Regions from separate parts of the Paenibacillus sp. PK3_47 genome, predicted to be linked through region 2. Evidence: riboswitches for the same ligand, from Rfam matches in the RefSeq annotation. Region 2 holds a riboswitch; each other region holds the start of a gene.
The links. A riboswitch is a leader RNA that binds a small molecule or an ion and turns the genes downstream of it on or off. The one in region 2 is predicted to bind cyclic di-GMP.
Positions count from the first base shown of each region.

Region 1: another riboswitch for cyclic di-GMP. It lies ahead of C2I18_RS13750 (anti-repressor SinI family protein); the one in region 2 lies ahead of C2I18_RS14545 (choice-of-anchor A family protein).
Region 3: another riboswitch for cyclic di-GMP. It lies ahead of C2I18_RS24845 (hypothetical protein); the one in region 2 lies ahead of C2I18_RS14545 (choice-of-anchor A family protein).

Region 1 is NZ_CP026029.1:3,096,059-3,105,953, forward strand. It holds gene odhB (2-oxoglutarate dehydrogenase complex dihydrolipoyllysine-residue succinyltransferase) at 1-1,170, opposite strand, end outside; gene C2I18_RS13745 (2-oxoglutarate dehydrogenase E1 component) at 1,224-4,094, opposite strand; cyclic di-GMP riboswitch class I at 4,564-4,648, shown strand; gene C2I18_RS13750 (anti-repressor SinI family protein) at 4,677-4,829, shown strand; gene C2I18_RS13755 (helix-turn-helix domain-containing protein) at 4,926-5,258, opposite strand; gene C2I18_RS13760 (hypothetical protein) at 5,697-6,773, shown strand; gene C2I18_RS13765 (signal peptidase I) at 6,792-7,388, shown strand; gene C2I18_RS13770 (TasA family protein) at 7,475-7,981, shown strand; gene C2I18_RS13775 (TasA family protein) at 8,080-8,901, shown strand; gene C2I18_RS13780 (aldo/keto reductase) at 8,990-9,895, opposite strand, start outside.
Region 2 is NZ_CP026029.1:3,249,932-3,259,826, reverse strand. It holds gene C2I18_RS14555 (HD-GYP domain-containing protein) at 1-40, opposite strand, end outside; gene C2I18_RS14550 (alpha/beta hydrolase) at 565-1,539, opposite strand; gene C2I18_RS14545 (choice-of-anchor A family protein) at 1,776-3,581, opposite strand; cyclic di-GMP riboswitch class I at 3,688-3,776, opposite strand; tRNA gene C2I18_RS14540 (tRNA-Thr) at 4,793-4,857, opposite strand; gene C2I18_RS14535 (hypothetical protein) at 5,371-5,535, opposite strand; gene C2I18_RS29635 (hypothetical protein) at 5,641-5,772, opposite strand; gene C2I18_RS14530 (helix-turn-helix domain-containing protein) at 5,842-6,126, shown strand; gene C2I18_RS14525 (YhjD family protein) at 6,186-6,674, opposite strand; gene C2I18_RS14515 (hypothetical protein) at 7,464-7,916, shown strand; gene C2I18_RS14510 (Imm8 family immunity protein) at 7,974-8,315, shown strand; gene C2I18_RS14505 (hypothetical protein) at 8,377-8,586, opposite strand; gene C2I18_RS14500 (hypothetical protein) at 8,583-8,795, opposite strand; gene C2I18_RS14495 (hypothetical protein) at 8,809-9,066, opposite strand; gene C2I18_RS14490 (type I restriction enzyme HsdR N-terminal domain-containing protein) at 9,425-9,895, opposite strand, start outside.
Region 3 is NZ_CP026029.1:5,708,492-5,718,386, forward strand. It holds gene C2I18_RS24835 (histidine kinase N-terminal 7TM domain-containing diguanylate cyclase) at 1-130, opposite strand, end outside; gene hprK (HPr(Ser) kinase/phosphatase) at 313-1,230, shown strand; cyclic di-GMP riboswitch class I at 1,418-1,507, shown strand; gene C2I18_RS24845 (hypothetical protein) at 1,763-2,122, shown strand; gene C2I18_RS24850 (ketoacyl-ACP synthase III) at 2,201-3,190, shown strand; gene C2I18_RS24855 (L,D-transpeptidase family protein) at 3,265-3,957, opposite strand; gene C2I18_RS24860 (MFS transporter) at 4,291-5,520, opposite strand; gene C2I18_RS24865 (diaminopimelate dehydrogenase) at 5,725-6,708, shown strand; gene gdhA (NADP-specific glutamate dehydrogenase) at 7,520-8,893, opposite strand; gene C2I18_RS24875 (class I SAM-dependent methyltransferase) at 9,506-9,895, shown strand, end outside.

The sequences.
Region 1 (9,895 bases), 150 kb from region 2:
TGTTTCTTCGTCCAGGGCGATCGGGCGCAGCTGGATTTTGTGCATGCCGAGGATTCCGACCTGCGGTGTATTAAGGATTGGCGTAGAGAGCAGAGAGCCGAATACGCCGCCGTTAGTAATCGTGAAGGTTCCGCCCTGAAGCTCCGGCAGGCTGAGCGTATTGGCCCTCGCCTTGGAGGCCAGCTCGCCGATCCGTCGTTCAATTTCAGGGAAGCTGAGCCGGTCTGCATCGCGGACAACCGGCACAACCAGCCCTTCCTTGGCCGCAACGGCAATGCCGATGTCATAGTATTTCTTGATCAGCAGATCCTCGCCGTCGATCTCGGCGTTCAGCAGCGGATAGGCTTTGAGCGCGCCGATCACCGCCTTGGTGAAGAAGGACATGAAGCCGAGTCCGACATCGTGCTTCTCTTTGAAGCCATCCTTGCGGCGTTTGCGGATGTCGAGAATGGCCGTCATGTCCACCTCGTTGAAGGTGGTCAGCATAGCCGCGCTCTGCTGCGCTTCGACGAGGCGGCTGGCAATGGTCAGCCGTCTGCGCGACATGCGCTTGCGCTCGACGGCTTTGCCGTCCTCCTGCGGCGCTTTGCCCGCCGCAGCTGCCTTCGCCGGCTCAGGCTTCGCCTGCGGCGCCGGAGCTGCCGGCGCAGCGGCCCCCTGGCCGGCTGCGCCATGGCCGTTCACATCGGCCTGGCCAATCCGGCCGATAGGGTCGCGGGCAGAGACCTCGCCGAGGTCGATGCCCCGCTCCCGTGCAAGCTTGCGCGCCCCCGGCGTAGCCAGGGCCGCAGTGCCTGCAGCCGCGCCTTCGGGAGCGGCTGAGGGAGCAGCGGCAGGAGACGCTGCCGCTGCAGGTGCCGGTGCAGCGGCGGCCGGAGCCGCGCTGCCGGCAGATTCTGCCGCCTCGGGCTTGCTGCCCCCGGCGGCTCCGCCTTCGCCTGCGCTGATGATGCCGATGGCTTCGCCAACGGCTACATTCTCGCCGGCCTGGCGCAGGATGGAGGAGATGACGCCATCCTCCTCGGCGCTGATTTCAAGATTGACCTTGTCGGTTTCAAGCTCTGCCAGCACATCCCCCATGCCGACGGTGTCGCCTTCTTTAACCAGCCATTTGTAAATCGTTCCTTCAGAAATGGATTCGCCCAGATCGGGTACTTTGATTTCGGACACAGCTGTTACCTCCCCAAATATATTGGTTAACGCTATCGTGACACCGTCCCCCTTCAGGAGGACGGTACAGCCGCTTGTACTTGTGAATTGGACTTCAGGGCTTCTGTAACAATTCTACGCTGCTCGAAAGTATGAACGTCGGCATAACCGCTGGCCGGGCTGGAGCGTTCCGGACGGCCGATGTATTTCACCGTAACATTCTGCGGGGCGATGGCGCGCAGGCGCGGTTCGGTATAGCTCCAGCCGCCCATGTTCTTCGGCTCTTCCTGTACCCAGACAATCTCCTCCAGGGAACGGAAGGAGCTGAGGTGGGCAGCCAGCTCCCGTTCCGGGAACGGGTACAGCTGCTCCAGGCGGAGAATGTGCAGCCACGACCAGTCTTTGCCGCGTCCTGCTTCAAGCTCGGTCTGGAGATCAATCGCCACCTTGCCGCTGCATACGACCAGCCGCTTCACTTCACCCGGATTGCCGCCCAGAAGCGGATCCGGAAGTACTGCCTGGAAGCTGCCGGAGGCAAGCTCGGTTGCCGGTGAAGTGCTGCGGGTATTGCGGATCAGGCTCTTCGGCGCCATAATCACCAGCGGCCGGGCATCGGGCTCACCGCACAGGGCTGCCTGGCGGCGCAGCAGATGGAAGTACTGGGCGGCACTGGTCAAATTGGCTACCGTCCAGTTCTCCTCTGCTGACAGCTGCAGGAACCGCTCCAGCCTACCGCTGGAGTGCTCAGGGCCCTGGCCCTCGTAGCCGTGAGGCAGGAGGATGGTCAGATTGCTGCGCTGTGTCCATTTGGCACGGCCGGCAGCGATGAACTGGTCGAAAATGACCTGCGCTGCATTGGCGAAATCGCCGTACTGTGCTTCCCAGAGGACAAACGTCTCCGGAGCAAACACGTTATATCCGTACTCGTAGCCGAGGACCGAGGCTTCCGACAGCGGGCTGTTGTATACGCCGAAGGAGGCTTTGGAATCCTTGAGCTGATGCATCGGAGAGAACAAATCTCCGGTCTCGCTGTCATGCAGGACGAGATGGCGGTGTGCAAAAGTGCCGCGCTGGGAATCCTGGCCGCTGAGCCGGATCGGCGTACCGTCTTTCAGGATCGAGGAGAAAGCCAGCGCTTCCGCCAGAGCCCAGTCCACCCGTTCGCCGTCATTCAGGGCATCCTTGCGGCGCTGCAGAATCCGCTCCAGCTTCGGATAGACCTTGAATCCATCCGGCACAGACAGCAGTTCACGGTTAATCTCCTGCAGGCTGGTCAGCGGTACAGCTGTTGTGCGCTGTGCACCGGAATCCGCATCCAGCGGAACCGCAGTTTTGGATTCCCCGTTTTTGTGCTTGCCGTCCTTCATGATATCAAAAGCCTTCTGCAGAACGCTTTCCGATTCACTGAGCATTTTGCCGACATCTTCCGCTGTGAGAACCTTCTCGCGCTGCAGGCGTTCAGCGTACACTCTGTATACGGTAGGGTGATTTTTGACCTTGCTGTATACGAGCGGCTGCGTCGTTTCGGGATCATCCATCTCATTGTGGCCGTGGCGGCGGTAGCCGATCAGGTCGATCAGGAAATCCTTTTTGAACAGGTTGCGGTAGGCACAGGCAAGACGGACAGCTGCAATGCAGGCTTCGGGATCATCGGCATTCACATGGACGATCGGGATTTCATAACCTTTGGCCAGGTCGCTCGCATAATGGGTGGAGCGGGAATCTTCGCTTTCGGTCGTGAATCCGATCCGGTTATTGACGATAATATGCACCGTGCCGCCGTTCTGATAACCTTTCAGTTTGCTGATATTAAGTGTTTCTGCGACAATGCCTTCACCAGGGAAGGCGGCATCCCCGTGCATCAGCACAGCCATGGCTTTGCTTGTGTCCAGCTTAGGCAGGCCTGGTGCGCTGCGGTCCTCTTGGGCGGCACGTGTGAAGCCTTCGACTACAGGGTTAACGAACTCCAGATGGCTCGGGTTATTGGCCAGCGTGATACGGGTGCGGACCGTCTCGCCTTCGCGGACAGCGCGGTCAGCGCCAAGATGATATTTGACATCCCCGGTCCAGCCGTAGTTGATGCCCATGGAGCCCTCGGAAGGGAACAGCTCCTTGTTCGGCGAATGATGGAATTCCGAGAAAATAATATCATAAGGTTTACCTAAAATATGCGCCAGCACGTTCAGGCGTCCGCGGTGGGCCATCCCCATGAGAATGTGCTCGGCACCGTCATGTGCGGCGGCACGCACGATTTCATCCAGCATCGGCACAAGCGCGTCGTTGCCTTCTATACTGAAGCGTTTCTGGCCGACGAAGGTTTTGTGGAGGAAGGTTTCGAATTGTTCCACCTGGATCAGCCGGTTCAGCAGCTCTTTGCGCTCGGTATTGTTCAAGGGTGCCGGGGAGCTTGTGGACTCCGCCTGGCTGTTCAGCCAGCGCAGCTCCTGCTCGTCGCGTACATGCCCGAATTCATAAGCAATGGTCTGTGTGTAGGCCTGGCGCATCCGGTGAACGGCATCCCAGGCGGTATGGACATCATCAGGGGCGTTCTCCCAGATCAGTGAGGCCGGAAGGGCAATCAGGTCTTCACGGGTCAGATCATAGGTTTCGTATTCCAGCCATTTAGCCATGGGGTTCTTTTCGGCGCGTTCCAGTGGATCAATGTTGGCGGCCATATGGCCATGTATGCGAATGTTGGCGATCAGCTTGGAAGCTCTGACGGCTTTTCTGAGCCATTCTGTGTTTCCTGAAATTGCAGGCTGCGGTGCCTGCACGGTATCCGGTTCCAGTGGAGGAGGGCCGGAGATGGTAAACAGATCGCGGTAATTTTTTTCTACTGAAAAAGGATCCTTCAGAAACTGCTCATACATTTCTTGAATGTAGCCCAAATTCGGTCCGTAATACTTGCTCCAAACGGATTCATTATAGGGTTCTTTGGCTGCCATGAATACATCCTCCTAACGGATGAACCCCACTCGCGCCAATATCGTGTCGGCACTTGGTGGAGCTGCGATGTTTGCGGTTTCATTCCTCATCCTATTGTGCTACTTTCAAGGCCTGTAATCAATTCATACTTGTGTTTATTCCAATCGCAAAAAGGTATGATTCAGTCCATTATTCATACGTAACTATTATGATTCGGCACAATTCTGATTTCACGCCCGCAGACCTGGGTAATTTATTCTATAAACTGCACATTTAGAATAACTCCTTCCTCATACATAGGTGTAAGGACATAATATAATTAAACCATTCGTGAGATTTAGACAAGCTGCCTGCAAATTTAGCCAGGATTTTTCAGTTAAAATCATATAATAGTTCCATAAAACGACACACTTTTTTTGACCGTCATTATATAATGTTATTGCAGATAGCGGTTTCATGAATTTATAGCAGATCCTTTCATATGAAGGATCCAGTAAAGGGTAAACCTGCTGAAAGGCAGGGGCACAAAGTCTCGGGTCTAATGTAGCAATACTACGACGGCCGGACTGCCTGGGGACGTGAAAATCTTAGGAGGAGATTTCTTGGATAAGTCCAACCAGGGGGACAACGGAGAACTGCAGACAGCTGAGCTTGATTTGGAATGGGTCTATTTATTGATGTCGGCAAGAAATGCGGGCATCAAGGCAGATGAGATCCGCCAGTTTTTCAACGAAAAGATGCTGCAGGCGATGTAGCGGGGCAATTCTTGAGCAGACCGGTTGTACATAATGCAGGAAAAGGGCATGGCGGATGACCGCCATGCCCTTTTCTGTGCGCAGCACCAGTGCTGCTCATGAATCCTTCTGATCCAGCCGCCACTTTTGATAGTCCAGAAACTCCTTGAATTCCCGCTTGCTTATCCCTGAAGCCATAGCTTCCTGTACGAGACGGAACCATTCTCCGTCGAGAGACGATTCCTGGACATCAGCAGGCTCGCCGTAGAGCAGGACATGGATGGATACCTGAAGCGCGTCGGCGATTTTTTCAATGAATTGAATAGAGGGGTTGGATTGAATATTTCTTTCCACATTGCTTAAGTATGATTTCGCCACATCAGCTTTGTCCGCCAGCTCCGATAATGACAAGCCTTTCTCCAGACGGAGGCGGTGAATGCGACTTCCCATATTATCTGGCACGATGACTACGCCCTCCGCACTTTTTTATAACAGTATAACAAATAACCATACCCCGGACAAAGCACAAATCCATCAGAATTAACGGTTAATCCGGCAGCGTGTCACAATAGTTGACTTCGCGTATTTCCGCTTGTTCTAATCCTTTTCAGATCGTCATTGTTTTAACTCTTATTTGAGGAATGTTCTTTAAAAAGTACGATATCTTAAGAAAAAGGAAGGAAAACGGAGCAGATAGCGGCTAATTTGTTCTTTATAACGAATATCACTGTGAAATGGGATTTTAAATTTTCAGGATAGCTGGCATATACTTATGCCAAGGTTCTTAATAACGAACGATAATTGTTCGTCATAAAGACTGATCAGCACAGGGTTGATAGATGAATTTGTCTGCAGGGAGTCCTGCGGACAACCAAAGGAGAGACTCTTGTGAGGCTTTCACGAACCTCCCGTAAAAGAAACAGCCGCCGCCGGTATATCCTTCCCCAGCTTGCCGGAATTGTGGTGATCTCTGCGTATGGCATCAGTCAGATCACTGCACCGACGTACGCTCTGCTCACCAGCAGTGTTACGGAGGAATCCGGTATTGCGAGTGCCTTTGTTTTCCCGAGCACTGTGGACAGAATCGCGGATCAGGCCAGTGAAGCAATGAACCGTGCTGCCCTGCAGCGTGACGGGGTGCGTGAAGCATTGGCCGGCATGGCGGATAGCATTATGGATTCCGATACTGCAGAGACACTTGCACTGGGCATTGAAGATGCCGCCGATCAGGCACGCGGTGCTGCCGCTTCAGCAGCAGAATTGCTTGCCCGGCTTGAAAGCTACGCTTCCCGTTCGCAGCAGGAGCTGGCCTGGCAAAGGGATGAAATTAACCAGAGGCTTTCACCTTCCGGAATCAGCTTTGAACAATTAACTGCTGCGCAAAACAACGATAATACGACATTTGAGAATCTGTTGATTCAGAGCAATCTGACCATAAGCGAATTTCAGGAGATGGTGCGGAAGCTGGCCTCCATTATGCGGGTCGATGCTTACGTTCAGGCCGCATACCAGCAGGCGTTAACAGCGTCCGAACAGGCTGGCGGCTATGCAGAGGAAGCTGCAGGGCTGTATGGGCAGGCAGCGGATACCCTGCTGAAACTGAAAGCAGCCGAGGCGAAAGCAAAGCTCGAAGCTGAGGAGAAAGCGAAGCTCGAAGCCGAGGAGAAGGCGAAGCTCGAAGCTGAGGAGAAGGCGAAGCTCGAAGCTGAGGAGAAGGCGAAGCTCGAAGCCGAGGAGAAGGCGAAACTCGAAGCCGAGGAGAAGGCGAAGCTCGAAGCCGAGAAGAAAGCGAAGCTCGAAGCCGAGGAGAAAGCGAAGCTCGAAGCCGAAGAGAAAGCGAAGCTCGAAGCTGAGGAGAAGACGCAGCCGGATGTGCAGCTGCCTGCAGAGCCGGATGTACCGGCTGCGGACAATAATGCTGAAGGAATATCCGTAAAGATAGGACAACAACAAAACGTATTTTAAATAAGGAGATGCCTCAAAGTGATACTCAAATGGACCCGTAATGTGCTTATGTATGTTCTGATACTGATGTTTCTGCTTCTGCTGGTCTCAGCAGTAACCAGCCGGATCAACGGCGGAAAGCCCAAGATTCTGGGCAAAGAAATCCTGACTGTCCTGTCCGGTTCCATGGAACCCGGGATCAAGACCGGTGCAGTCATTGCGGTTAATCCGGTTAGAGGCGAGGAACAGCAGGGTGCCTTTAAACCGGGGGATGTAATTACTTACCAGGCGCTCGACGGATCAGGCAGCCTGATCACCCACCGGGTTGTAAGTGTAAGCGGAGAAGGGCCATCGCTGGCCTATATCACCAAAGGCGATAATAACGACGCACAGGACCCGGCGCCGATTCCTGCAGGAAATGTGATTGCAAGCTACGCTGATTTTACGGTTCCTTTGGTCGGTTATTTCATGAACTGGGTGAAATCGACCGCCGGCATCATCATTGTCATGATCATCCCGGGACTTTACCTGGTGATCTCGTCCATTATTACGGTCTTTAAATCGATCATGCGCATGGATGATTCTGCGGAGCCGCAAATCGTGCCCGTTGAATCTCCGCCTGTAACGAACGGTTGATGCTTCCTCTAATGCAGTTAGGGAAGATTCAATAAATATTCCATATTAATTCTCCAAAAATGGAGATCAGGAGGAGACAAATTACAATGACGAATCTCAAGAAAACAATGGCAATGGCAATGGCAACTACTGCACTGGGTGCAACTTTAATTGCCGGAGGATCCTTCGCGATCTTTACAAGCTCCGCACAAAATACAGGCAATACCTTTGCAGCGGGCACATTGAAGGTTGATATCGATAAACCGGACGGCAAGCTGGCAGTCGGCTATTTCACCATCATAAACTGGGCGCCGGGAGACTCTGAGATTCAGCCGGTTGTTGTATCCAACAAAGGTACGCTTGAGCTGCGTTATGACCTTGCCCTGGCGGTAGGCGGCGACCTTGGAACAGGTGCACACCCGCTTGTGATTTCAGCGTACGCTGATGCGGCCGGAACTGTACCGCTTCCTGTTAATGACCGTGTCCTGGCCGTTGGCGGCTCGGAAACCGTCTATGTCAAAGTGGAATTCCCGAAAGATGCCGGTAACGAATATCAGGGCAAAAAGGGAACAGCCAGCATTAAGGTAGAGGCAGAACAGACCAAAAACAATTAAATTCAGAGAAGGCAAAACAGCCATAGTCCATTTCCTTCCACACCATAAATCATTTAAAGGGGGCAGAGGCCCCCTTTTTACTAAGGAGAGCTATTAAAATGATGAAAAAGAGAAAGATGCTTATTACCGCAATTTCCTCCATTGTTCTGCTCTGCGCCGCGATCGGCGGGGGCACTTATGCCCTGTTCACCAGCTCGGCTCAAAGCACAGGCAATACTTTTGCTTCCGGAACGCTGTCCTTGAGCACCCACCGTAATGACGTGCCGGTTGAAGGCCCGATGTTCTATACCGATGATTCCGATGCCGGACGTATGGGAACCGGACTGTGGGCACCTAAAGATACCCATACCCGTGCGATGCTGATCAAGAATACCGGAACCTTGGATGCCAAATTAACCGACTTGTTGGCTATTCCGGAAGGAACGGCTGCACAGCAGGCGGATGCGCTAGCTTTTGGCGAGCAGGCGGTGGTTACTGTAGCGGCGCTGGCTGCACCGGATGGTGTAACACTGAACGCCGATGCCCTCAATGAAGTGAACGAAGCTGCGGATCGGCTGTTCAAATCATTGATCAACGGCCCGGGCTTTATGAAGGCACTAGCACGCAGCGGACAGGAAGCCTTCGCCATTGCCAGAGAAACTGTGCTCGACTGGACGTACGAGGTGGACAATAACGGACAGCCGGTCCGGGTTGGCGTGTCCGATGCCTATGTAGGTACCCTTAAGGATCTCTACAACGGCGGTGCCGGCCGTGATGCCAACCTGCCCAACCTGATCCTTCCTGCCAAAAAGACGATGCATCTTGCGTATAATGTTACCTTTGTCGATGATGCCGGCCTGGCGTTTGATAATGATACATTGCAGGGCAAATCGGTGAATTTCACCTTCAAAAGCAGCTTTGAACAGGTGAAAAATAACTAAAGGCATTCCGCATACAAAAGCGCCATCTCCGGTTATTTGAACCGGAAGATGGCGCTTTTCGTGATGAGGCGGAATCCGGCCTGTCCGCTTACGGCAGCTTCTCTCCGCGTGAGCTGATGTACAGCTCGTACCATTCCTTACGGGTAAGCTCCACCTTGTCCGCCCCGCCGCAGGCTTTAATCCGCTGCGGATTGACTGTGCCGATAACGGGCTGGATGGCCGCCGGATGAGTCATCAGCCAAGCCAATACAATGGATTCACGTGTAGTCCCCTTCTGCTCAGCCAGGAATTGAACCATCGCTGCAGTGTTCACCACACTCTCCGGCTGGCCTTCCAGCGAACGCCCGCTGAACATTCCCTGGGCCAGCGGCCCCCATGCCTGCAGCTGGATATTCTCCATACGGCAGTGTTCCACCGTTCCTTCCGGGAAGGTAATGTCCTTCCAGGGCTCACGGTTCACGCTGACCATGGCATCAAGCCAGCTGATCTTGGCCAGGCTCATATGCAGCTGATTGACAATGAAGGGTTCTTCGCAGTAGTGCTGCAGCAGCCGGATCTGGGCGGCGCTCATGTTGGAGACCCCAAAATGGCGCACCTTGCCGGAGGCTTTGAGCTGATGCAGCGCCTCGGCAATCTCTTCAGGGTCCATCAGCGGATCAGGCCGGTGCAGCAGCAGAATATCAATGTATTCTGTCCCCAGCCGTGACAAGGTACCGTCAACACTGTTGAGGATATGCTCCCTGGAGATATCAAAGGTGTTGCTGGTATCCCCCGGTTCAATCAGCTTGATGCCGCACTTGGACTGAATAATCATCTCTTCCCGCAGACCGGGGCGCTCCTTAAAGATTTGCCCGAATACCTTCTCGGCCTTACCGCGGGTGTAAATATCGGCATGGTCAAAAAAGTTGATTCCAATGGACAGTGCGGCATCCAGTGCCTCATGTCCCTGTCTGACGTTGTCAGCGGTAACCGGCTCGCGGTCCCAGCCTCCGCC
Region 2 (9,895 bases):
TCACGATCTGTTTCTTTAAAAATGCCCCGTAGATATCCATTAGTTCCCCCGTTTCCAGCCTGACCCTGCTGTCTATATTACATTTGCTTTTGTATATATTTAATGCTATAATAGAGTAATATTTGTTTATGTGTATATGTATTCCCCAACAAGAAGATGTCAAGCCGATTGCTTGCTTCCCAATTATTATCGGCATTTTGAACTTAAAATCTTACGTTTTCTTGCCTGACTCTTCCTTATTATGAGATAAAATTCGAACATAGCATTCCGATTCACACTGGCGCGGTCATTGGAGCCGCAAGGGCAAAAGAGAGGTAGGGCTTTTGTCGTTTTGGAAGGATTATTCTCGCCACACGGCTGCTGGAAATAACAAGGAATTACGACACCCGTCACGCTCACGGACGGCGGGGGATTAACTATACCAGAACTTCATGGAAGGGATGCTCCCCGTTGCAGGAAGCTCCTCCATGTGTGGAACATATTAGCGCCCGGTAACCGCAGCTTGCGGATACCGGGCGCGTCTACGTTTCGGGAGTGTTTCCTGAACGTCCCCAGCCTCAATCCTCAACGTACATACCGCGTAACAAAATCCCTTACCTTACTTATATAACCTTCCTTATCCGTATCATAGGCCAGCCCGTGACCGGCTCCATGCACCACAAGCTTTTCCTTGGGGCTGCTGCAGGCCTGATATAATTCATCCATCATGGCAAACGGCACGAACTTGTCAGCATCCCCATGTATGAACAGAATGGGTACCTCTGCTTTACGCACCTGTCTTAACGCCGACGCTTCACCAAAGAAGTAACCTGCTTTAACTTTTGTAATCAGGCTTGCACTGTGAACAAAGGGAAAGCTCGGCAGATGATACATTCTCCACAGCTGATAGGATAGCTGCGCTTTTACCGAGCTGTAGCCGCAGTCTGCGACAACGGCCTTTACCTCTGGCGGCAGCTTTTCACCGGCAGTCATCAGAACCGTTGCGCTGCCCATCGATATCCCGTGCAGCACAATTTGCGTTCCAGTTCCGCTCTCGTCAATTATATACTGTATCCACTGCAGATAATCTTTGCGTTCCGGCCACCCGAAACCGATGTAATTCCCTCCGCTTTCGCCATGCCCTCTGGCATCAGGCATAAGGACGTTATATCCCAGCTGTTCGTAATAAATCTTGGCGACAGCCCCCATATCCTTAGCTTTGCCCGAATAGCCGTGGGCCACAATAGCTGTACGGCCTTGCGCCCGCTCATTGGGCAGATAGTAGCCTCTGAGCTTCAGCCCGTCTCCTGACGTGATCTCAATATTCCGGAAGCTTTGCTGCGAGACCCACTGTGCCCCTTCTCCCCATGATGCCCCGGCTACCGGAGGATCTGCTTTCAGATCCGGTGTTTTGGCCAGAAACTCCTTCGGCGCCCGTCTGATCGCTAATCCGTAAAAGAAAAAACCGGCATAGGTCACCCCTGCGGCGAGGACGACAATGATCGCAAGAACCAATACACTCCACATGACTGCAGTCACCTTTCCTTTGAATAGATTCATATACCTGCTGGCAGTATGCATTGAAGAGCTTCTGTATCCACAATGCCAGCATAGTATAGCACGGCGGTGCCGTCAGCGGAAAATAGCAGTCATTGCAGTCCTAAAGCGGACCGCCCGAAGTAAAGGGCTGCTTGCGTGTTTCTTGATCTCCCAGCAGCCCGGTCTCGGCATATAGCAGTTGATTCATATTGGTTAGATTGAATCTGATCATGGTGAATTCTGCTGCCCGGTCAAGCTTAGCGTTTATGCCTGTTCTGTCTTGCCGTTCTGCTAATCAGCAAACCGGCTCCGCAGAGAGCCAGACCTCCCAGATAATAAGGCGCCGGGCTGGACTCCCCGGTCTGCGGCAGTTGTCCGGCTTCATCTATACTGCCGAGCGGAACCTCATCATCTGCGATAGTTATTTCATCCTGTGCAGGCTCCGGCTCAGGCTGCAGCTGCTCCTCAGCACTGTCTTCTGCAGCCGGTCCTCCTTCATCTGCCGGCTGCCCAGAAGGTTTGTTATCCGACGGTCCAAGCGGCAGCGGATCGTCATCTATAATTACTTCATCTAAAGTTTCCTCATCTACTGCCACATCAACCACAGGCTCCGCCGGTACATTGATACCATTGTCAACAATCGTCCCGATTACCGTAGGTGGCGCCGGCGTAGGCGGTATAAATGTCACTGGTGGTGGAGTAGCCGGACTGACAGTTTCGCTTGGAGGCACCGGTGTTGGTGCCGGGCTCTCCGGCGGTGATGGTGTTGCCTCGCTTGACGGTGCTGGTGTTGCCGTCGGCGTTGGTGTCGCCGTCGGCGTTGGCGTCGCCGTCGGTGTTGGTGTCGCCGTCGGCGTTGGTGTTGCCGTCGGCGTTGGTGTCGCCGTCGGCGTTGGCGTTGGTGACGGCGTTGGTGTCGCCGTCGGCGTTGGTGTTGCCGTCGGCGTTGGTGTCGCCGTCGGCGTTGGCGTTGGTGACGGCGTTGGTGTCGCCGTCGGCGCTGGCGTTGCCGTCGCCGTCGGTGTTGGTGTCGCCGTCGGCGCTGGCGTTGCCGTCGGTGTTGGTGACGGCGTTGGTGACGGCGTTGGTGTCGCCGTCGGTGTTGCTGTCGCCGTCGGTGTTGGTGTCGCCGTCGGCGTTGGTGTTGCCGTCGGCGCTGGTGTCGCCGTCGGCGCTGGCGTTGGCGTTGGCGTCGGTGTCACTCCGGGAACATCGCCTGTGTACAGACGATGATGAAATTCTCCGGTCCCGCTTAAAGCAGCTCCGATTACAGAACCATTAATTTGTCCGTTGTTAAAAGTGAGCTCGGCAAAAGGGGCCAGAACTGTCCCCATAACCCCTATGTTCTCCATTTTCACCTTTGCAGCCTGACTGAAGTTATACAGCACTCTAAATTCGGTTAAACCTTCGCCCAGCCTGTTGCCGTTTCTCATTGTTACTGCCGAACCGTCAATATTAATGATGGCTGTAGAGCCTGCCGGAGCGTTAATAACGATTTCATTGGCCACGGATAATTCACTTCCAGACACCTTGAATACATTCAGCTCAGAATCGCTTCCCTTCAGAAGCAAATTCCCGTAATTGTTTTCTGTTTTACCGTTCGCCGGCAATGCGGCAAGCTCCAGCGATTTGGCCTTAAGCAACGCAAATTCAGCGGCAAAGGAGACTACACCGGTTTGCTGCCGCAGCGTTCCTGTTCCGCCTTTCGGGCCCCCGGTTCCCTGGTAAGTTCCCCCGTATACCACATTCCCGTTGACCTCCCCCCTGTCATACTCCAGATTGCCTCCAACGATCAATGTATCTCCTTGTCCGCGTTCGGCTTCAGTCAAGCTGCCGCCTACAGAATACCCTTCCTTTAGAGCAACATTTCCGCCTGCCGCCATCCTGCCTTCCGAATCACTGTGGTATGTTGTTATATCGCCAAGAATAAATACATTGTACGTCCCGGCGATCCCCGGTAACGGAGAGCTTTCTGCTTTTACGGTCGCATCTCCAAAGGAGGCAAACCAGCCTCCTGCCAATAACACAGCAGACATGCCAGCTGCAAAATACTTTTTAATCATAGAGTTATGTTTCATTCCGCTCACCTCTTAAACACAAAAATTAAGACTTACAGTAGTGACTCCAACCGCCAGCAACACAAAAAAGACCGCCACGAAGGGTTAGCTTCACGGCGGCCGGACGATCATAGCCCGTATACGGGCTTTAGATTCCTGACTTTGCGTCCCATTCTTTCGAACGGTTTGCGTTTATACATGACAAAATATGTAATTAGGGAGTTGTTATATGTAGTCAATGACATTTGTTACTTTCGAACTACCCTAGTTTATCTGCAAAACTAATATTTTGTCAATCTATTCCTTGTTTAATACTGGAACGTCCTTTATTGCTTCATTTATTTTAATTTTCAGGAAAATGGAACTACTCCTTAACTCCCCTAATGCAATGTATGACGTCAAACTCAGATTCATACTAAAAGTTGTATCCAGCCAATCATCGACACCCATAAAGGAATGCTCAGAATCATTCCGAACAGCAGACCGCGGCGGAGACTTCCATCAACATTCATCATTGATCTCCTCTTTTCTCTTCATTAACTTCAACTTTTATTATTTCAATTTTAATATATAACAATCCGCTTTATTCTTTTGTGAAAAACATCACATTATAAACGGTTTTGCTGAGTATTATTTTCTAGCGGCCAACATGTTTAATCCTTACGGTGGAACCTATCCTGTTCTATTGCATCTTCTGCAGCAGTGGTCCCTTAAGCCGGACAAAAAAAATAGGCCTCGCCAAGGGAGTCGGCAAGACCTGAAGGGTACCACATAACACTGGGGGGTGTTGATATATTCAATATAAACCCTCTACCTGAAAATAAGATGATGGTTAGCTGAAAGTTACATTAAAATTGTGTAATATCCCAGCGTACCGAACACTACGATCAGCGCCACCGGGTATAGGATTCTTCTGCTCACCTTATCCTTAAAGGTAAGAAACAGACATAACATGCAAAGCCACGCAATAAGAAGACTGCCCATTTCCTATGCATTCGCTCCTTCCTGGCCGTTCTGGATTAACCCTGCGCACACAAGGTGCACAGAAGCTATATTAAGAAATACCCTAACGGTATCCCAATCATAACTGAAACTGTAAACTGAAGTCCAATGTGCCTGCATGCCCTTAAGCCATCCATCCTTTCTCCCGTGCAAAAGGAAAAGCGCGGTCCCCGGACACCCGGAAATCCGCGCCTGATATGGTTGCCTTAAGATGCTGGTGAAGGGAATTGAACCCCCGGCCTACGCATTACGAGTGCGACCCTGTCCCATTCCATAAGGTTCCATTGAGTACCTTATGTTATGGCAGGCTCTACACTACTCATTATAAAGTTCTATAAGGTTTTGTAAAGTTCCGCATGTTGGTAGAAGAATTGGTAGAAGATACGGTAGAAGAAACAACTGGCGACCATGGCCCTGTTTCATACACAACTGGGTTGGCCGTACGATTGTGTGAGGGCGACTTACCGCCGCCCTCGAGCTTTAATTAGTGCGGCCACTGAGACAACCAACGCGGCACCAATAATGATCCAAGTAATTGTGTGTAACATGTCGATTCCTCCTTTATAGGGGCCGTAGCCCCTAGTGTTTTACCTGTTATACATACCCTTTGCTAACCCAAGAATGTCGGGCAAAATAACTGCCACCGTGTCCTGGTATCAAATAACCAGTGCCTACCATGGTTCCAGCCTTTCGTTCATCCAGACCACGCTCTACGGCTCTACGCTCCGCTATGACCGTCCAGACCCATCCAGTATGTTTCATATCTATCCCCCAAGAGGGCCGTAGCCCCGCGTTATTTAGCCAACCTATTAAGTGACTTCGCCAGCTCCTCGGCCTCTTTCTTCTTAGAAGGCAAATGCGGTATCCAAATTTTCAGTTCATTATTCCATACTCCCCACGATATCGGCTTGTTTTTATCGTTGTATGCGTACGGACTAGCAACAAAATTATTTTCCATTCTTAATTCCTCCCGCGTATGCCCGCCGGCTGATTGTATCGTCCAAACCGTTTATGTTATGATTGGGTGGAGAGCAGGGGGTGCGACCCCTACTCTCCGGGAACCTTACTTACGTTTGCCGTGGCGGCTGCGTTTTTTGGTTCCTTTTTCTTTTGTCTCCTTCGTCGCTTTCCTTAATAGGACTAGCGCCGTTGCCAAGTTCACAATGGAGACTGCTAAGTTTGCCCAATCCTTCATGTTTCACTCTCCTTTCCGGAAGCTGGTTTGTTTCACTTCCTAAATATAATATACACTATATTAAACAAAATGTCAAATAAATTATTTGCATTTCTAAATATAATATTTTATTATATGTATAAACAATTAGAAAGGAACATGTTTATGGGGTTCTCATACAAGCCACTCTGGAGATTACTAATCGACAGAGAAATGTCCAAAACTGAATATCGTGAAGCGCTTGGACTATCGACTGCAACGCTCGCGAAACTTGGAAAGGATCAATATGTTTCCATGGAAGTATTAGAAAAGACGTGCCTACACTTCAAAGTCCCTTTACACGAAGTAGTTGTATTCGAGCTGGAAGAAAGCTAATAAGAAGCAGTAATTAACAAACCAAGCCCCGCCAGTATAATCACTTGACGGGGCTTCCTTTATTTTAAGAGGTTTTTAAATATACCACCTAACTCAGCTATATAATTTGTCAGCCTCAGGCTGATCTCTGTACGCATTACATCACGGGTAAGGCCGAAACGTTCCTGGTACCCCCGGAAAAATATCTTGTGATAGATCAGAAAATCATCTTGCTCATCGGGGACAATCTTCACATTCCTCTGCCTGAGCTCCTTCTGTAACATGTATGTATCTTTCATGATTCTGTTCTGTATGTAACGGCCGGTCATAAGGTAAGCTCTACTGAGTACATTGCCTGAATGCTCTATTTCTGCAATGCTCTTGCTGACCATGGTATCTATATGCGGCAGTAAGATCAGGTCCCGAACCATAGTACGTTCCTCATTGGTAAGCATTTGCCGGCTGCCGACACTTTTGGCCTCTTTGCCCTGCTGCCGCCCATACTCTTCCACATGCTCGGTCAACAGCATCTTTTGTTGCCATCGGTCATTGCCGTCCAGTTTGGTCACAATGAACCCTCCTTAATGATACAGCCAATAATCTATGTTATGCCCAATGTCGGGCCGTTGTAAGCCCTGCTGCGGCGTTTTATCGGTAAGCGTCCTCTTCCCCATTGCATTAGAATTACGGCTGCCTCGACGGGCTCAGCCGCGACCCAATTTATGTATTCTTCGGCGGCAAACACTTTAAAACCCTTGATTATCTCTGCAGGCCGCCGCCCACTCAATCGCCCTAACTCTTTGATATCTGGCATTCTCTTAAAGTGATACCTGAACTGCACCATGATCCGCAGCAGCTTCCGAAGTGTATCCTCAAGCATACCGCGCTTCCTTGACGGGCTGCCACGAAAGAATGTTTGCTACCAAGAATACCCGGGGCGAATCTGTGGTCAGGCAGTTCGCCCGGATGCGTCCATCACGAACACCTTTCACTTCTAATTTTCGCTGTGTAATCTTGCCTGCGTTGTCCACGTATATGATTTCGATGATTTGGCCTTTGCTCATTCTCATGTGATCGCCCCAAAAACAAGAACGTTTGTTTGCATTATAACTTTGTTAAGGTAAATCAGGCAATAGACTATGTATCATCTCTAATATTTGCTAATTTATATATTTCAAATTAAAATTAGGTATTTTTACTTATTTTACTATAAACACATTACTTATGTACTAATTTTATTTTTCTTCATTTTTTTACATTTTTCCCCTTACTTTTCATTCCATCTTGTGTAAAATTGTCAATATCGATCAAGTGGAAATATTTAACTTTATCGAAAAATTTAAGTAGGAGTGATTATTTTGAAGAGAAGTGTCAATAAAATTACATCTTTGTTGTTTGGTTTCATTTTATTATTCAGCTCGTTTAGCACCTTCGTCTCTGCCGCCCCTAGTAATTCCAGTGTCATACAGGAGAACAGTTCAGGTAATATTAATCCTGCAGCCTTCCCTTATATATCATCATATGATTTAGCCCAACTAGCTTTAGCAAGTTCCGGGAATTATGGATACACGGAAAGTGCCGTTCCTTCATCTATCGTCAATGGAGCAGCACAAATTTTTGTTGGGTCTGGTTATACATTAAAGATGGAGTCGGGAGGTTTTTGGTATTATAGTCAAGATGGTTTGAGAAGAGTGAGAACTGGATCAAAATGGCTTGGCAATTACCAAGCAAATTTTGAAAAGTTTTCTCGGACAGGTTACAATGATAATTATCGAACATCGAATTATCATGTTAATGTTGTTTCTGACTAATCACAGCGAGATTCTTCATTTGTCTCTCAATAAATTCAGATATGAATGGAGATTGATATGATTCGTCCGATCCTTAAAGAAACTCACTTTTATGAAATGCCTGAAGAAAACAAAGATTTTTGCGTATCAGTCGTTCTAGATGTTGGATCAGAAAAGGTGCATGGTGCTGATCAGTTCTATGCTACTTTAGCAACTGCTAATGGACTCAAAGCCTTTTTTACTGATGAAGCCGCAATAGCTATTCGTGGTTTACTTCTTGTCAAATCTTTTGACATCTCTTTAATAAAAGCTGAAATCCAAAAAATATTAGACAGATGTTCTAAAGACACCTGGGAAGAAACGGCTGTTTCAATCAACAGATTTTTCCCTTGGGAATTTGACGAGAGTAAATGGAAGTAAGTAGCGCGCTGATGTAAACAAAGAATACCCCGTCAAGCATAAGCTTGGCGGGGTATTCTTTTTATGCTCTAAATTCAAAACGGCTGCGGACGAAATAGGAGCCGGACAGTTTAACGGATTCTGGGGTGTACTTCTCTACGATGCCGCCGTAATTCATCAGGTGACCGTTCGGGTCCGGATCTGCTCGGTACCAGACAGATACCTTCACCTGAGATAAGACTGCCGCTAGAAAGTCTGTATCGCTCTCTAAGACCTTGTGTATATGATTCACGCCAGTACCATTCTAAACTCAAATTCACCTCTTATGTAGTAAGCATCAGAAACCTTAACACTTATTGGACTCCACTTAACAACATGACCTCCATAGTCTACAATGCAGCCGGCCAGATCACCGCGAAGCTCAAATATTGCGACTCGCGATTGTGTTAGTGCTGCAGCAAGAAAATCCGAATCTGTTTTCAAAACTTTAAATGCATCCATAATATAATCACTCCTAGATATAATATCTAATCTTCAGGCTGGCCCCTTTACCTTTAGATGGCGCCGCTAAAATCATATCATTAGACTTTTTATAATCATACATTGCCTTACAACATGATGGCATACTGTGATTTGGCCCGGGATAACCACCCAGTATTCTATGCACTTCACCTGAAACAATCTCCACGTAGTCAACTCCCATATTACGAGCTTCATCTATTTGACGTTGTACTTCCATTCTAAAATCTTCAACAGAAAGGCTCTCAGCCATGTATCTCATCTCCTTCCATAAAAACCTCCACCAATATTACATCTATTTTAGATTATCTAGAACATTGTGTGAATGCCAATCTTACACTGAGGATATAGACGAAAAAGCCGCCTACCATTTAGGTAGACGGTCTATTTCCTACTCTGAATTCAAAGCGTTGCATTTGAATTCGTAATCATTGATCTCGATTGGCTTAGGTATATCCCTGCACGATGCCGCCATAATCCGTGTTTAACGGATTCACTGGCGTGAAGGACCAGACCATACAGACACCCAAATTTGATGTTCGCTCCACTGCACTTTTTCAAAAATCATTCATTAAAGTTGATAATTATTAAACATTATTTTTTCAAGGTCTTTATTTAGATACTTTCACATTATTCATATAATTTTGAAAGGAAGCATTTGCCTCTCTAATTATAATATCAACCACACTCTTACCCGTAGTTGTTTTAGGTTTAAAGTACTTTAGATCTTCTGTTTCCTGAAGAGCTAAGTACTCTAAGAATATTGTTACACAGCCGTAGGCTAGTCGATCTTTGCTGATTCTATTACGGGAACTTTGAAATCTTCTAAAATATTCATTTAAATTTTTGAAATGCTCTCTATCTCTAATAGAGGTATCCACCATCATATTAAATATATATTTCCAATTTGAAAGCAAAACATTAATGTAATATAGTCCCGTATAACTTATTTGAACTGCATTGGTACCTATTAATGAGTCTCTTCCACCAATATCTGAGTTAATAAGGTATTCGTTAAGTAAAGGGGTTAATATAATTTCCAGTTTTTGTCTATCTAAAATTGTTGATGAAAACCTCTCTAA
Region 3 (9,895 bases), 2.5 Mb from region 2:
TTTTGATGGCGAACTGGCAGTAGGGCCATACCATCATGGAAAAATGAAAGAGCAAATAGACTTTATGCAATTTTGTAATGGTTACGGTAGCAAATATGTATATGAATAATAGAAACAAAATAAAGCACATGATGAGATCAATCCATGACTCCAAAGCCACCGGGCCGCACCTTCTTGCTATTATGGAAGTGATATTCTACATGGGTCTGAAGTCTTATATATTGATTTTAATATATAATTAGTATGAAAATTTTTCAAGTTTTTTAGAAGTTTAAACTAAACGTTACTATCTTTTTGCAGGAGGGAAACAACATGAAGTCGGTTACTGTACAAAGTCTAACGGAGAAATTTCAGCTTGAAGTGCTGGCGGGAGCCAGCCGGATGGACCGTCCAGTTACCCGTCCGCGCACGCACAGACCGGGGCTGGAGTTTGTCGGATATTTTGATTTTTTTCCTATGGAGCGGGTACAGGTGCTCGGCCGTAAGGAAATTAACTATTTATTGACGCTTAGTGTGGAAGACCGCAAGCTGCATATCGGGAACATCGTCAAATATCATCCGCCGTGTTTTATAGTGACCTCAGGCCAGCAGGAGATCCCTTATTTGACACTGTTCTGTGATCAGGAAGGGATTCCGCTGCTGCGGACAACAGACACAACCACTGAGTTCATTGCCAAGCTGGACAGTTATCTGGTCAAAACACTTGCGCCGGAAATGTCTATTCATGGTGTATGTGTGAATGTATCCGGTATAGGTATTCTGCTCAGGGGCAAATCCGGAATCGGCAAAAGCGAAACTGCACATACGCTCATCAGAAGAGGCCACCGGTTTGTGGCAGACGATATAGTGGTACTAAAAAAGCTGGGGCCGGCTACACTGCTCGGTACCCATAACGAGACCACCCGCGAATTCCTGGCACTGCGCAGTGTCGGCCTGATCAATGTCGTCAGACAATACGGACGCAGGGCTTTCCAGGATGAAACGCGGATCGTGCTCGATATTGAGCTGGCCCCATGGCGGGAGAATGCGCTGAACAATGAGCTGGAGGTCGTTCCCCAGTTCACCGAATATCTCGGTGTCCAGATTCCGCATATGGAAATCCAGCTTCAGCCGGGCCGTGACGTTGCCGGCCTCATTGAGGCGGCGGCCAACAACTGGTATCTTAAGCAGCTTGGCTACAGCGCGGTTGAAGAGTTTATGAAGCGGATCGAAGATGGAATGCAGTCTTAAAGTTACATATAACAACCAAAGCAGCAGTTAAGGACCGTATTTTTTACAGCCTTAACTGCTGTTATTTTAAATATTCAAAATATTCAGATATTGCGAAGAAAAAGAAGGAAATATGACTGCTGCTGTCGAAATATAAATTCACATAGATAATAAATACCAAAATATGTTTTATTCTGAAGCGCCAGCTGATGAACAAAGGCAACTCCGCCGAAAGGCGGAAGACGCAAAGCTACCGGTCTAAACCGCTTCAAAGCGGCATGACAGCGGGGATACTCATATAGTTTGGTTTTTTGTTGTCTAAATACAACAATAGTAGATTAGTAGACATGTTGAGGAGGGTTTTGCCGGGACAATATACATAAATGGAAGCAGAGTTCTGCAAAATGTTGAAAAATTTATGATTATTTGTCTGAAAATATCAAAAAAGAGGCAAGAAATGTCGATATTAACTAAGCTATGTCATGAATTTCATTGCTGAGCTCATGAATCTCTCAGCTTAGAATCAAAACAATCAGAGGAGTGTCAATACAAGATGATCGCAGAAACTAAGATGTATCCGGAATCCAACACTATTTTTATCAGCCTCCACGGTTTTGCCGATTTGGATGAAACCATCAAAGAAGTAGATATTTTCGAGAATAATATGCCGTCATTGCCGCTTAAAGATATGTCCCTAATCATCGATTGCAGTGATATGGCGCCATTCAAAGCTGAAATCCTGCCTGTACTTGAACGCTGCTACGTTTTGTACAACGCGTTTAAGCATTGTGTGCTCGTCAATCCGCAAAAGGTTGTTGCCAAATCCCAGCTGCAGAGAGTAGCTCCCAAAGCCGGATTTGCAGGACACTTTGTAGATACCGTTGATGAAGCTTGGGCGATTGTGAAGGGTTAAGCGTTAACGGGAGATCAAATTCTTTTCAATGAAATACATTACAAATCTACTGGCAAAGGGTGGTCAAACTTGGCTAATGTGAGAATAGTAAGTACTGAAGTGTACCATCCGGCAACGAAGGTCAGCAATGAAGAATTGGCTGTCCAGGCGGGGGAAGCAGCAGGGAAGCTTATCGGGATTTGGGAGTATTTTGGACGCAAGGATCGTTATTATGCAGAGAGCTATGAAGAAAGCACGCTCTTTATGGGAATAGAAGCGGCAAAAGCATTACTTAAAAAAACCGGGCTTGCCGGAGAAGATCTGGATATGATTGTATTCTCCTCAGGCACTCATGACTTCAGCGCACCGACGGATGCTGCTTTTGTTCACCAGGCTTTAAAGGGTAAAGAAAATTGTATTGTGTATGACAGCAATGCAAACTGTGTAGGGATGGTTGTCGCTGCTGACCAGGCGGCCCGTTCTATGATTACGAACCGCAAAGTGAAATACGCGCTTATTGTAGGATCGGAACAAATTGCCAGGTTTTATAAAGAAGGGGACTTGGCGTCAAAAGGTCTCTGCGGAGATGCGGCCTGCGCGGTCTTGTTGGAGCGTGTAGAGGACACAGACGCCGGTCTGATTGATTCCGCATACTACACCAATACGCAAAGAGCCGAGGATATGCAGTTTCCTGCAGGCGGGATGACACAGATTTACGGCGAGCATATGACGCTTGAGGAGAAGAAAATTTATCTTCATCCGGAATATAACGTCAATGTGGCATTCCCGACAGCGGTAACGAATATTGAAATGCTGCTGCAGGAGCATGGACTGCAGAAAAGTGACATCACCCACTATATTCTCAGCCAGCTGAATCTCAGTGTCATCAAAGATATTGCCGGCAATTTGCAGGAAGACATTACTAAATTCCCGTACATTGGCGATATCTATGGCTACACAGGGACCAGCAGCCCGTTCATCACGCTTCATCATGCCATTAAAGACGGCACCCTGGTTCCAGGGGACCTGTTCGTACTGTGGTCTGTCGGAGCGGGGATTACCAGCTGTGCCACCCTGTGGAAGCTGTAATCCGATTTCTGCTGAGTTAAGAAGCAGCATCTATACAATTAATCAGACCCTGTGCCGGCCGGCACAGGGTCTTTTCAGTCCGCCAATCCGATGGCAATGGACGGTGACTTCGCGGGATCGAGCAGGGCCATCAGCTTAAGCAGATTGCTCTCGGACATGGCAATGCAGCCTGCTGTCGGCTGGTTTGCGCCCTTCCAGATATGCAGAAAGATCGCGCTGCCTTTCCCGGACACTACCGGAGCAGTGTTGTATCCTATGACCACAGCATATTTGTAAAGCGGGTGCTGAAGACGCTCATAGGAAGACCAGCGCAGGCCCGGATGACCGTCATAGGTTACCCACTGGTTATACTGTTCTGAAGCAGGATCATCAATCCAGAAATCCTTACTGGTTGTTTTCGTATATTCAAGCTTGAGATTCCCCGGTGCATCACCGGTTCCGAACGCCGGACCCAGCGGATACACACCGGAAGGCGTCCGCCCGTCTCCTTCTCTGATTTTACCGGTACCTCCGCGGCCCAAAGTTACGGGAATGCCGGCCAGAGCCGGGGACCATTTACCGTCACGCTTTTCATATAAAGTTAACAGCCCTGTTTGTGACTTTGCGGTTCGTGCAGTAACCACAACGGTCTGGCTGGAATTTAGAAGTGCAGCCTTGTAAGGCCAGGAGGCGGTGAAGCCCGCAGCAGAGGTCCGGTGAGCAGCAGGGATATACAGAAGAAGGAAGAGCAGCGCCGCGGCAATCAGAATGGACAAACGTCTGAACATATCAATTCCCCCTTTACTGCTTATTACCTCAGCAGGTTCCGGGGGAATCCGGGTTATGCGGGGATTTGGAGCGGCAGTCTTTTTTCAAGAGCAGAATCTGCTGTTCTCTATGCTCTGCAAGCTCACGGAACTGGGAAATGGTGTCTCTCATTTTGTGCAGGGCCTGGGTCCGGTAAACTTCAGGATTAACCCCTCTTATAAAGTAGATTTGGGTGCTCCTCCTGCTGCTTCGTATTACTTGGCGAAAAACGGGAACAATTTATTACCAGCATGGAATACAAAAAAAGCCCGCATCCGGCGCGGGCCTTCTGTTCAAGTATGATGATGCAAAAATTAATGTGCTGCGCGTTCTCTCTTGCGGTACATCTGAAGCAGTACATACGAGAGGACAAAAGCTCCTGTAACCAGCCAAAGCGGAATCCGCGGATCCAGCTTGTATGCCCAGCCGCCGATAATGCCGGCAGGTGCGGTAAAGAGCAGAATGAGTACGGACAGCACGGAGAATACCTTCGCTCTTTTATCATCATCAATTGCATTCTGTACAGCAGCTTCCAGGTATGGCGAGCTGATCATTAACCCGACTGCTGCCAGAATGGTGCTGAGCCCGATCCAGACCAGATTAGAAGAAGGATACAGCACCAGCATGACATTGGAAAGGGCGGAAAGGGCGAACCCGGCCATCATGGAACGGTTGGCGCTTTTCTCCGGGATTTTCGGCATAATCAGCCACAGCGTAATCAGCATAATCACTGAGGACACCGCAGGGAACAATGACAGGATGCCGTTATCCATATGCAGGTAATCAGCCAGATAGAGCGACAGGTAAGTCGTCTTCAGGGTAGCCTGGAAATTGAACAGAATGTAGACTGCGAAGATCAGCAGCAGGGTGCTGTCTCCCCAAAGCTCGCGGAAAGCGCCGCCGTATTCGGTCATAATCTGCTTGAGTCCGAGACCGCGGGTTTCCTTGCGCTTCTGTATGCCGGCTTCTGTCTCACGGGTGGTCAGGTGACGGCCGACGAACTGGAAGGTCATCATGACAAAGGCCAGCACGTACATAATACGCATGCCGCTTACCATTCCGTAATGGGCAACAAGCAGCCCGCCAAGCGGTGCGAACAAGCCGCCGATCACGCTGATGATCTGAAGCAGCGTAAAGACATAGGTACGGTCGGAAGGCTTCGTATCTTCAACAATCAGGCAGTAGAAGGCGATATGCGGTACACGCTGGAACCCGTTAATGAACGCAGCTGCCACAAAGAACCAGAAGTTCTGTGAAACGGCCCACAGGATGGTGGCCAGACTCCAGCTCAGCAGGTCGAAATATAAAATGGCCCGCTTGCGGCCCAGCCTGTCCGTCAAGTATCCGCTGATTAAAGATGAGAAGACCTGCACGATCAGGCCGATGGTGGTGACCCAGCCGATGTTCACTTCCGTCAGGCCGAGCTCGTACATATACAAGGTGGCGTAAGTGGAGAACATGCTGAACGGGATCAGGAAAAACGGTTCGAATGCGAGGCAGCCGCGGCTGTTGCCCTGCAGACGGGGGAATAAATGTCGTGCCATAATGTTTCCTCCGGGTTGTCGTTAGTAGGATGGCTTACAAGCCTTTATCGTATATGAAAATACTAAAAAATAAAAGCATAAAGAGGAAAATAATACTTATAGAATAATTAGACTGGCGAAAAATGTTGACATATGATGTAATGAATATATGTAATTAAAAATACTATATTACCCGGAATAATAATCCGGCAGGGGAGGATCATCATGAGCAGCACGATTAGAGTAGGAATTGCAGGGTACGGCAATTTGGGAAGAGGCGTACAGCAGGCCATTAAGCAAAATCCCGATATGGAACTGGTAGCGGTCTTTACACGCAGAGATCCGGAAGAGCTGGCTAAGGTGACCGGAGTGCCGACGGCACGTTTGTCGGATGCTGCGGACTACATAGATCAGATCGATGTAATGATCCTATGCGGAGGATCTGCAACAGATCTGCCGGAGCAGACACCGGAGCTGGTCAAGCTTTTCAATACGGTTGACAGCTTCGATACTCACGCCAAAATCCCGGAATTTTATGAAAAAGTAAATGCCGCAGCTCTCGAAGGCGGCAAGGTCGGGGTTATCTCCACAGGCTGGGATCCGGGCTTGTTCTCCATGAACCGCCTGCTGATGCAGGCTGTACTGCCGGAAGGCGTAGACTATACCTTCTGGGGAACCGGAGTCAGCCAGGGGCATTCCGATGCCATCCGCCGCGTACCGGGCGTCAAAGCCGGTGTTCAGTACACTGTGCCGGTACAGGAAGTGATTGAGCGTATCCGCTCCGGAGAAACGCCTTCGCTGACAACACGCGAGAAACACCGCCGTGACTGCTTTGTCGTAGCAGAAGAGGGGGCAGACCAGGAGGCAATCCGCAGCACGATCGTGAACATGCCGGACTATTTCGCCGACTATGATACCACGGTAACCTTCATCTCGGAAGCGGAGCTGGCTGCAGAGCATTCCGGCATGCCGCACGGCGGCTTTGTCATCCGCAGTGCTGTCACGGGCAGCGGCAGCAAGCAAATTGCCGAATTCGGCCTGAAGCTGGACAGCAATCCTGAGTTCACCGCCAGCGTACTTATCGCTTACGCAAGAGCAGCTATCCGTTTGAGCCGGGAAGGGGCCAGCGGGGCTAAATCCGTGTTCGACATTCCGCTGGGTTATCTTTCCCCGAAATCAGGGGAAGAGCTGCGCCGCGCATTGCTGTAGGCGTGCCTGTAATTGGCTGTAGTATGTTTAAGGGGATTTATCAGGCTGTCGGGAAAGTCTCGACAGCCTGATTTACGTGATTTTGATGTCATACGGCACTAGGTCAACAATTGCCGGCTCCAACCCACCCATCGTCCCGCGCGCACCAGAACGTACTGATTGCTTGGCAGGCTAATGCTAAAAATTCCTGTATACGCTTAGTGTTCAGCTTAGACAACAAACAAGGGCGCTTCGCATGATGGGGGAAGGGGCGGAAGCCTTACAAACCGAACAGGTGGCACTTACTATGAAGCCTAACGGACCCCGGGTCCGTTATTTTGCGCTGGAGGCGTGTTTTGAAATCCTAACGGACCACAGTTCCTTTATTTCATCCCAAAGGTTGTAATTTACCCGACATTTGGCGGAATAAAGGAACTACAGTCCGTTAGCGGTGGAAACGGGGCGATTGCTTACAAATAACGGATGCTGGGTCCGTTAGATGGATAAGGGGAGGGGTATATAACGGATGAAGTGTGCGTTTAACATGGAGGAGCGTGCCCGCAGACCTATTTGCCGCCCGGACCTTGAAGCTGAACAGCATGGCCGGCATGCAAAATAAGCAAAATTTGCTCAACCAGCCCCGGTGCCCACACCAATGGATGCACAATTCTAGGGCAGACGGCCAAATGTCATTGGACAATTATACTTTATCTAACTCGCTAAAATTCCATTGTTTCAGGAGTTATATCTATTACGCAAAAAGGACGTGCCGTTTATTCCGGCACGTCCTTTTTAAATATGTGGCAACTAAGTTTAGGCTGCTGCTGTCAGATTAGACAACACCCTGAGCCAGCATCGTATCCGCCACTTTCAAAAAGCCTGCGATATTGGCACCTGCAACCAGGTTGCCCGGCATACCATATTCATCGGCTGCGCTGACGGCGCTGCGGTAAATATTCTTCATGATCTGGCGCAGCCGTTCATCGACTTCCTCGAACGACCAGGAGAGCCGGAGCCCGTTCTGGCTCATCTCAAGCCCGGATACGGCTACCCCGCCGGCATTGGCTGCCTTGGCTGGTCCGAACAGGATCTGTTGCTCCAGGAAGTGATCTATAGCTGACAGCGTAGACGGCATGTTGGCGCCCTCTCCGACAGCAATTACCCCGTTCGCAACAAGTGTCCGTGCGGCTTCCTCATCAAGCTCGTTCTGTGTGGCACAAGGCAGTGCGATGGAGCAGGGCAGGCTCCAGATGCCGGTGCTGCCTTCCGTATACACAGCATGCGGATGCTCCTTGACGTATTCGCTGATCCGTGAGCGCTCCTGCTCCTTTAATCTTTTGAGCGTTCCGAGATTAATGCCTTCCGGATCATGGATGTAGCCGCCGGAGTCGCTGCAGGCAATGACATGTGCGCCGAGCTGCTGCAGTTTTTCTATAGCATATATGGAGACATTGCCCGAACCGGATACAACAACCGATTGATCCCGGAAGTCCAGCCCTTTCGCAGCCAGCATTTCCTGGACAAAATACACCAGGCCGTATCCCGTAGCTTCCTTTCTCGCCAGACTTCCGCCGTACAGCAGGCCCTTGCCTGTCAGAACACCGGCTTCGTGGCCGCCGCGGATTCTTTTATATTGTCCGAACATATAGCCGATCTCGCGAGCGCCTACACCAATGTCGCCGGCAGGAATGTCGGTGTCAGGTCCGATATGCCGGTACAGCTCAGTCATAAAGCTCTGGGCGAAGGACATAACCTCCCGGTCCGATTTGCCTTTGGGATCAAAATCAGAGCCGCCTTTGCCGCCTCCGATGGGCAGTCCGGTCAACGCATTTTTAAAAATCTGCTCAAAGCCCAAAAACTTCACAATCCCTAAGTAGACAGAAGGGTGGAAGCGTAGTCCGCCTTTATAAGGTCCGATCGCACTGTTGAACTGCACGCGGTATCCGCGGTTGACTTGAATGTTGCCGGCATCATCGTACCATGGAACTCTGAAGGAAATGCTCCGCTCCGGTTCGACCAGCCGCTCGAGGATGGAATTCTCCATGTAGTGGGGATGGCGTTCCAGCACTGGCACCAATGTATCGAGGATCTCCTTGACGGCTTGGTGGAATTCGCGCTCCTGCGGATCGCGGTGCTGAACCTCTTCATATACACGCTGTACATAGGCTTTGGCCGAGGAATGGGCTTCTGAATGGATGGTTGACACTTAATTGAACACTCCTGTCTGGTTGGATTGAATAAATACCGAATATCTTAAATATTTATTAATTATTAAAATGAATCTTACTAAAACCTGACATGAAAATGCCAATTAAATATTTTTTGTAGGCTTATCAATAATTTCTATAAAGTTTACAGTTTGTGTTATGTATAAGCGGAGAAACGGGGCTCGTTGACCTGGGGGAGAACTCAATGTACTCGAATTTTCGCGTACATTTGGCTTGGTTACCCTCGCAGCGACGCATTATACTCGATTTTTCGCGTACAATTGGCTTGGTGACCCCCGCAGCGCGCATTATACTCGAATTTTCACATGCGACGGGTTGTCAGAACTGTTGATCTAAATACCAAAGGAAGGGTAGTTAAGGGAATGACGGGTGCGTTAAATTTGTTACAGTTCATAGTGGGGAAGAAGCGATAATCAGAGGTTTTCAATAAACTGTAAAACACAGTTAACAATAAAAAAACTCCGCCATGAATGTGGCGAAGTTGTGAATTTTATAAATATGTTACCTTTATTATACCACAAATTAACAAATAAATCAAGTATTGTTTACTCTGCCGCCTCAATGCTACAACAGATATGAGGTGATTTTACATGGAAAAGAAAAGCTTAACCGCACTGGTGAGCGCATTCGCAAGAGCGCATCATGCGGAGCAGAACAGGGTCACCATTTTTAATGATTCACTTGCCAGGCAGCTTCTAACCGATGAAGAATACGAAGGGATCTCCGGCAATATGGCCCAGGGGATTGCATTTTTTCAGCCGGATTTTGCGGGTTCCCGGGAGGAGACACTGCGCAGAGTAGCGGATCATCAGCTGTCGCCAACGCCGCTCGGCAGGGCTGCTTTTGCGGAAAAGGCACTGGAAACGGCGGTGCTGCTGGGTGCCGGGCAGTATCTTATTTTTGCAGCAGGATATGATACCTTCGCCTATCGTCAGCCCGAGTGGGGCAAGAACCTGCAGATCTTTGAAATCGATCATCCT